One region of the Streptomyces sp. BBFR102 genome, then DNA from elsewhere that is predicted to be linked to it. Evidence: predicted binding sites of a transcription regulator. Region 1 holds the regulator's gene; the other holds the start of a gene.
The links. Region 1 encodes HrcA, which represses chaperone genes, less so after heat shock. Its sites were predicted from a motif close to TTNGCACTCNGNNNNNCNGAGTGCNAA; they were not measured.

Region 1 (3,889 bases):
TCAGCGCACGGGACATGACCGCATCGTGCCATGTCCCCCGCATCCCGCCGAATCTCGACTCCTCCGCATCCGCCGGGTCCCCCCGGCGACGCGGGCCGACCCGCAGAGGTGGGCTCCCCCGCCGATGCACCGGGGCCCGGCCCCGCCGTCAGGCGGTGCCGGGCCCCGGTGCGTACGGGTTCTGGCGGCTCAGGAACGGCCGTTGAACGCGTCCTTCAGGCGGGAGAACAGGCCCTGCTGGCCGGGCTGGAACTGGCCGGTGGGCCGCTCCTCGCCGCGCAGCTGGGCCAGTTCGCGCAGCAGGCGTTCCTGCTCGGCGTCGAGCTTGCCGGGCGTGGTCACCTCGACGTGCACGATCAGGTCGCCCCGGCCGCCGCCGCGCAGGTGCGTGACGCCCCGGCCGTGCAGCGGCACCGACTGGCCGGACTGGGTGCCGGGCCGGATGTCGATCTCCTCCATGCCGTCCAGCGTCTCCAGCGGCACCTTGGTGCCGAGGGCCGCGGCCGTCATCGGGATGGTGACCGTGCAGTGCAGGTCGTCGCCGCGCCGCTGGAAGACGGAGTGCGGCAGCTCGTGGATCTCGACGTAGAGGTCGCCGGCGGGGCCGCCGCCGGGGCCGACCTCGCCCTCGCCCGCGAGCTGGATGCGGGTGCCGTTGTCGACGCCGGCCGGGATCTTCACCGTCAGCGTGCGGCGCGAGCGGACCCGGCCGTCCCCGGCGCACTCGGGGCAGGGGGTGGGCACCACGGTGCCGAAACCCTGGCACTGGGGGCACGGGCGGGAGGTCATGACCTGGCCGAGGAAGGACCGGGTCACCTGGGAGACCTCACCGCGGCCGCGGCACATGTCGCAGGTCTGCGCGGAGGTGCCGGGGGCGGCGCCCTCGCCGTTGCAGGTGTTGCAGACGACGGCCGTGTCGACCTGGATGTCCTTGGTGGTGCCGAAGGCGGCCTCGTCCAGCTCGATGTCGAGCCGGATCATGGCGTCCTGACCGCGCCGGGTGCGCGAGCGGGGGCCGCGCTGGGACGCGGTGCCGAAGAAGGCGTCCATGATGTCGGAGAAGTTGCCGAAGCCACCCTGGCCGAAGCCGCCCGCTCCGCCTCCGCCGCCGTTCTGCGACAGGGGGTCGCCGCCGAGGTCGTAGACCTGCTTCTTCTGCGGGTCGGAGAGGACCTCGTAGGCGGCGTTGATCTCTTTGAAGCGCTCCTGCGTCTTCGGGTCCGGATTGACGTCCGGGTGCAGCTCGCGGGCGAGTCTGCGGAACGCCTTCTTGATCTCGTCCTGGGAAGCGTCGCGGCGCACGCCGAGTACGGCGTAGTAGTCCGTGGCCACTTACGACTCCGCCAGGATCTGTCCGACGTAACGTGCCACTGCGCGTACCGCTCCCATCGTTCCGGGGTAATCCATGCGGGTCGGTCCGACCACGCCGAGTTTGGCGACTGCCTCGCGTCCCGAACCGTAGCCGACCGAGACGACCGACGTGGAGCTGAGGCCCTCATGGGCGTTCTCATGACCGATCCGTACGGTCATGGCCGAATCCTTCGCCTCACCGAGGAGTTTGAGCAGGACGACCTGTTCCTCCAACGCCTCCAGGACGGGGCGGATGGTGAGAGGGAAGTCATGCCCGAAGCGCGTGAGGTTGGCGGTGCCGCCGATCATCAGCCGCTCCTCGGTCTCCTCGACCAGGGTCTCCAGGAGCGTGGACAGCACCGTCGAGACGGTGGGCCGGTCCTCGCTCTCGAAGGACTCGGGAAGGTCCTGCACCAGCTGCGGCACGTCGGCGAACCGGCGCCCCGCGACCTGGCTGTTCAGCCGGGCCCGCAGGTCGGCCACGGAGGCCTCGCCGAACGGCGCCGGGCAGTCGATCATCCGCTGCTCGACCCGGCCGGTGTCGGTGATCAGCACCAGCATCAGCCGGGCCGGGGCCATCGACAGCAGCTCCACGTGCCGGACCGTGGACCGGGTCAGGGACGGGTACTGCACGACCGCGACCTGCCGGGTGAGCTGCGCGAGCAGCCGCACCGTGCGGGCCACCACGTCGTCGAGGTCGACGGCCTGGCCGAGGAAGTGATGAATAGCACGCCGCTCGGGCGCCGTCATCGGCTTCACGTCGGCGAGCCGGTCGACGAAGAGGCGGTACCCCTTGTCGGTCGGGATGCGCCCCGCGCTGGTGTGCGGCTGGGCGATGTACCCCTCGTCCTCCAGTGCGGCCATGTCGTTGCGGACCGTGGCCGGGGAGACGCCGAGCCGATGGCGCTCGGTGAGCGCCTTCGAGCCGACCGGCTCCTCGGTGCCGACGTAGTCCTGGACGATCGCGCGCAGGACCTCCAGCCTTCGTTCACTGAGCACCGCGCACCTCCCAGTCGCCTGCCACGCCCCCGCGTCCCCCGCGGGCCTCTGCTGGCACTCACCTCGCGCGAGTGCCAACCACGTCGCGGACCAGTGTACGGCTGACCGGTGCGTCCGCGGCAAGGCCGGGGCGCCCCGGCCCGGGACGCCGTGGCGAAGTCACCCGGTACCGCCGGGTATGCCGCGCGGCGCCTGAGAGGGTGGAGCCGTGATGAGGCGATGAACGCGAACGGGACCGGGCCGCAGCCGCGCTGGGAGTGGGTGGCCCCCGGCGTCGGGCGGGTGCGGCTGCCCCGCTGGGACGCGACGGCCGGGCTGGTCGTGGGCCCGGCCGGCGCCCTGCTGGTCGACGCGGGCGCGTCCCTGCGCGAGGGCGCCTGGCTGCGTCGCGCGGCCGAGCGGGCCCTGCGCGAGCGGGGCGGGCCCCGCCGTGTGACGCATCTGGCACTGACCCACGCCCACTTCGACCACGTCTTCGGCGCCGCCGCCTTCGCCGGCGCCCGGGTGCACGGAGCCGTCGGCCTGGACACCGCCCTCACCCGCACCGACGCGCTGGAGGCCGACGCGGTACGCCACGGGCTCGCCTCCCGCGAGGCCGGGGAGGCCGCCGGCACGCTGGTGGTCCCCCGGCACCCGGTCTCCGGCGAGGCCGTGGTGGAGCTGGGCGGCGGGCGCCGGGCACTCCTCGCGGGCCTGGGCCCCGGACACACCGCGCACGACCTGGCGGTCCTGGTCCCCGGCACGCCCGACGTGGTGTTCTGCGGCGACCTGGTCGAGGAGTCCGGACAGCCGCAGGCCGGACCGGACGCGGTGCCCGCGCGCTGGCCCGAGGCGCTGGACCGGCTGCTGGCGCTCGGCGGCCCCGACGCGGTCTACGTGCCGGGGCACGGGGCGGTGGTGGACGCCGCGTTCGTCCGGGCCCAACGCGATGAGCTGGCCCGCCGGTTCGCCCTGTCATAACGTCTGCCCATGCGCAGCTACCAGCCGGACCTGACCCCGCCGTGGAAGAAGCGGAATCCCGCCCCCGAGGCCGAGGCGGTGCCCGGCCTCGTCGTGGAGGAGCCCGCCAGCGGCTTCTGCGGCGCGGTGATCCGCTGCGAGAAGTCGGCCGAGGGGCCGGTGGTCACCCTGGAGGACCGGTTCGGCAAGCACCGGGTCTTCCCCATGGTGGAGCGCGGTTTCCTGCTGGAGGGCCGCCCGGTCACCCTGGTCCGCCCGAAGGCCGGGCGGGCCCCGGCCGCGCCCTCGCGGACCGCCTCGGGGTCGGTGGCGGTGCCCGGCGCGCGGGCCCGGGTGGCACGGGCCGGCCGGATCTATGTGGAAGGCCGCCACGACGCCGAACTGGTCGAGCGGGTCTGGGGCGACGACCTGCGCGTCGAGGGCGTCGTCGTGGAGTACCTGGAGGGTGTGGACGACCTCCCCGCCCTGGTGGACGCCTTCGCGCCGGGCCCGGACGCCCGTCTCGGCGTCCTCGTCGACCACCTGGTCCCCGGCTCCAAGGAGTCCCGTATCGCGGCCGCCGTCGGCAGCCCGCACGCCC
Region 2 (3,889 bases), 550 kb from region 1:
GAACTTGGCCGCCGCCCGCTGCCGCAGCCGGGCCTGGCCGAGCGCGGCCGAGACCAGCGGCGCGGGGTGGTCGCGGCGCAGCCGGGTCGCGGTGGCCAGTTCGTCGGCCGGATCGTGCCCGGCGACGGTGTCGAGCAGGGCGCGGCCCTCGGGGGTGAGCAGGGCGGTGAAGGAGTCCAGTTCGGTCACCCGGCCATTCTCCCGGCCCCTGTCGGCCACTCGGTGGACCGGGGGGCGCCCCTCGCGGTGTCGGGACGGCAGGGGTGGTCCGCGCTGCCAGGATGCGGATTCATGGAACAAGTACGACAAAATGAAAAATCGGGTGGACGGAGGCTCCGCCCCGGCGGCCGGCCGCGCCGCACCCGCACCGCCCGGCTCCTCGCCGCCGGACTCGCCGCCGCCGCACTGCTCTCCGGGTGCGCCCTGGGCCAGGAGAGCGGGTCCGACGGGCCCGTGGAGGCCGGCCGGCAGGGGCCCGCCCCCGAGACCAGGGTCGAGCGGCTCGCCAAGAAGCGGGCCGCCGTCGCCGCCGCCACCCGCAAGTGGGGTCTCGCGCAGATCCCGCTCGCCGCACCCGCCCCGCCCGAGGTCAAACCCGTCCTCAGCACGCGCGACGGCTTCGAGGTCGAGGGGCAGGAGAACCTGCCGCACGTCTTCACCACCGTCCCCGTCAAGGAGCGCGTCGTCTTCCTGACCATCGACGACGGCGCCGAGAAGGACCCCGAGTTCCTGCGCATGATGAAGGAACTCGACATCCCCTACTCGGCGTTCCTCAGCGACTACCTGGTCAGCGAGGACTACGGCTACTTCCGCGCCATGCGGAAGCAGGGCGCCGCCCTCCACAACCACACCCTCGACCACCCCTACCTGCCCGGCCTCTCCTACGAGGAGCAGCGCCATCAGATCTGCGGCATGCAGGACGTCGTCGAGAAGCAGTACGGCAAGCGGCCCCGCCTCTTCCGCCCTCCGTACGGCAACTACAACCAGGACACCCTCAAGGCGGCCAAGTCCTGCGGCATCGAGGCGGTCCCGCTGTGGAACGCCGAGGCGTTCGCCGACCGGGTCGACTACCGCGAATGGGATCGGGATCTGCACCCCGGGGACATCGTGCTCACGCACTTCCGGGGGGCCGGGGAGTGGGGCGGGTCCATGGTGGACATGGTTCGCCAGGCGATGGAGGTGATCACCTCCAAGGGGTATGCCGTGGCCCGGCTGGAGGATTACATCTGAGCCCGGCCAACCTCGGCCCGGCCGGCGCTTGAGGCCGCCCTTCAGCCCGGCCGGGCTGGGTTTTGGTGCGGACGCGTCCGACTGTGCCGGTCACCGATGGCCTCAAGCGCCGGCCGGGCTGGGTTTTGGTGCGGGCGCGTCCGACCGTGCCGGTCATCGATGGCCTCAAGTGCCGGGTGGGCTGGTTTTCGGCTGGGTCGGTGGGAGTTGGCCCGGGGTGGCAGGGGCTGGGCGGCAGCCCAGCGAGGAGTGCGGGAGAGCAGCGCGCGCCGCGCGCATTGGCACTCCGCTTGACCGAGTGCTAATTGCGGTCATAGTCTCAGCCCTGGCACTCCCCGCAGGAGAGTGCCAACACAGCGACGGGCAGGTCCGGCACCCGCGACGACGGATCGACCTGGTCGCCACACTCAGATCAGTTAACCCCGTGATCTCCGAAGGGGGAGGTCGGATCGTGACGACCGCCAGCTCCAAGGTTGCCATCAAGCCGCTTGAGGACCGCATTGTGGTCCAGCCGCTCGACGCCGAGCAGACCACGGCTTCGGGCCTGGTCATTCCGGACACCGCGAAGGAGAAGCCCCAGGAGGGCGTCGTCCTCGCGGTGGGCCCGGGCCGCTTCGAGAACGGCGAGCGCCTGCCGCTCGACGTCAAGACCGGCGACGTCGTTCTGTACAGCAAGTACGGCGGCACCGAGGTCAAGTACAACGGCGAGGAGTACCTCGTCCTCTCGGCCCGCGACGTTCTCGCCATCATCGAGAAGTAGCAGGCCGGAGGCGCCCGGGCGTGAGCCCGGACGGCAGACTCCACCTTTTTCCTGAAGCGCGCCCCTGGCCCCCGCGAGTGTTTGCCGGGTGGCGAGGGGCGCGTTTCATTTCGAGAGCGCGGCGGCAGGCCGCTCCGAGAGGATTCGAAAAGCTCCCATGGCGAAGATTCTGAAGTTCGACGAGGACGCCCGTCGCGCCCTTGAGCGCGGCGTGAACCAGCTGGCCGACACCGTCAAGGTGACCATCGGCCCCAAGGGCCGCAACGTCGTCATCGACAAGAAGTTCGGCGCCCCGACCATCACCAACGACGGTGTCACCATCGCCCGTGAGGTCGAGTGCGACGACCCGTACGAGAACCTCGGCGCCCAGCTCGTCAAGGAGGTGGCGACCAAGACCAACGACATCGCGGGTGACGGCACCACCACCGCGACCGTGCTGGCCCAGGCGCTGGTCCGCGAGGGCCTGCGCAACGTCGCCGCCGGCGCCTCCCCGGCCGCCCTGAAGAAGGGCATCGACGCCGCGGTCGCCGCCGTCTCCGCCGAGCTGCTCGACACCGCGCGCCCGATCGACGACAAGTCCGACATCGCCGCCGTCGCCGCGCTCTCCGCGCAGGACAAGCAGGTCGGCGAGCTCATCGCCGAGGCGATGGACAAGGTCGGCAAGGACGGTGTCATCACCGTCGAGGAGTCCAACACCTTCGGTGTCGACCTGGACTTCACCGAGGGCATGGCCTTCGACAAGGGCTACCTGTCCCCGTACATGGTGACCGACCAGGAGCGTATGGAGGCCGTCCTCGACGACCCGTACATCCTGATCCACCAGGGCAAGATCGGTTCCATCCAGGACCTGCTGCCGCTGCTGGAGAAGGTCATCCAGGCGGGTGGCTCCAAGCCGCTGCTGATCATCGCCGAGGACGTCGAGGGCGAGGCCCTGTCGACCCTGGTGGTCAACAAGATCCGCGGCACGTTCAACGCCGTCGCCGTCAAGGCGCCCGGCTTCGGTGACCGCCGCAAGGCGATGCTCGGCGACATGGCCACCCTCACCGGTGCCACCGTCATCGCCGAGGAGGTCGGCCTCAAGCTCGACCAGGCCGGTCTGGACGTGCTGGGCACCGCCCGCCGCGTCACCGTCACCAAGGACGACACGACCATCGTGGACGGCGGCGGCAACGCCGAGGACGTCCAGGGCCGCGTCGCCCAGATCAAGGCCGAGATCGAGTCGACCGACTCGGACTGGGACCGCGAGAAGCTCCAGGAGCGCCTCGCCAAGCTGGCCGGCGGCGTCTGCGTGATCCGTGTCGGCGCGGCCACCGAGGTCGAGCTGAAGGAGCGCAAGCACCGTCTGGAGGACGCCATCTCCGCGACCCGCGCCGCGGTCGAGGAGGGCATCGTCTCCGGTGGCGGCTCCGCGCTGGTCCACGCCGTCAAGGTCCTGGACGACAACCTCGGCCGCACCGGCGACGAGGCCACCGGTGTCGCGGTCGTCCGCCGCGCCGCCGTCGAGCCGCTGCGCTGGATCGCCGAGAACGCCGGCCTTGAGGGCTACGTCATCACCACCAAGGTGGCGGAGCTGGACAAGGGCCAGGGCTTCAACGCGGCCACCGGCGAGTACGGCGACCTGGTCAAGGCCGGCGTCATCGACCCGGTCAAGGTCACCCGCTCCGCCCTGGAGAACGCGGCCTCCATCGCCTCCCTGCTCCTGACGACCGAGACCCTGGTCGTCGAGAAGCCGGCCGAGGAGGAGCCCGAGGCCGGTCACGGCCACGGGCACAGCCACTGAGGCTGACCCCTTCCGCAGCCGAGGCCCGGCTCCCCGTCGCGGGGAGCCGGGCCTCCGGCGTGCGCGGGGCGGGCGGCGCCTACTGCGGCCCGTACTTGCGGCCGGTACGCGAGGTCATC

Region 2: a site for HrcA is predicted at 1,509-1,535, ahead of groES (co-chaperone GroES). Genes of this name have one in related genera too.

Annotation. Positions count from the first base shown of each region.
Region 1 is NZ_CP195757.1:1,527,235-1,531,123, forward strand. It holds gene ACSLIC_RS06940 (nitronate monooxygenase) at 1-16, opposite strand, end outside; gene dnaJ (molecular chaperone DnaJ) at 190-1,332, opposite strand; gene hrcA (heat-inducible transcriptional repressor HrcA) at 1,333-2,349, opposite strand; gene ACSLIC_RS06955 (MBL fold metallo-hydrolase) at 2,569-3,309, shown strand; gene ACSLIC_RS06960 (DUF3097 domain-containing protein) at 3,319-3,889, shown strand, end outside.
Region 2 is NZ_CP195757.1:2,081,819-2,085,707, reverse strand. It holds gene ACSLIC_RS09285 (class I SAM-dependent methyltransferase) at 1-189, opposite strand, end outside; gene ACSLIC_RS09280 (polysaccharide deacetylase family protein) at 292-1,230, shown strand; gene groES (co-chaperone GroES) at 1,682-1,990, shown strand; gene groL (chaperonin GroEL) at 2,148-3,770, shown strand; gene ACSLIC_RS09265 (SDR family NAD(P)-dependent oxidoreductase) at 3,850-3,889, opposite strand, start outside.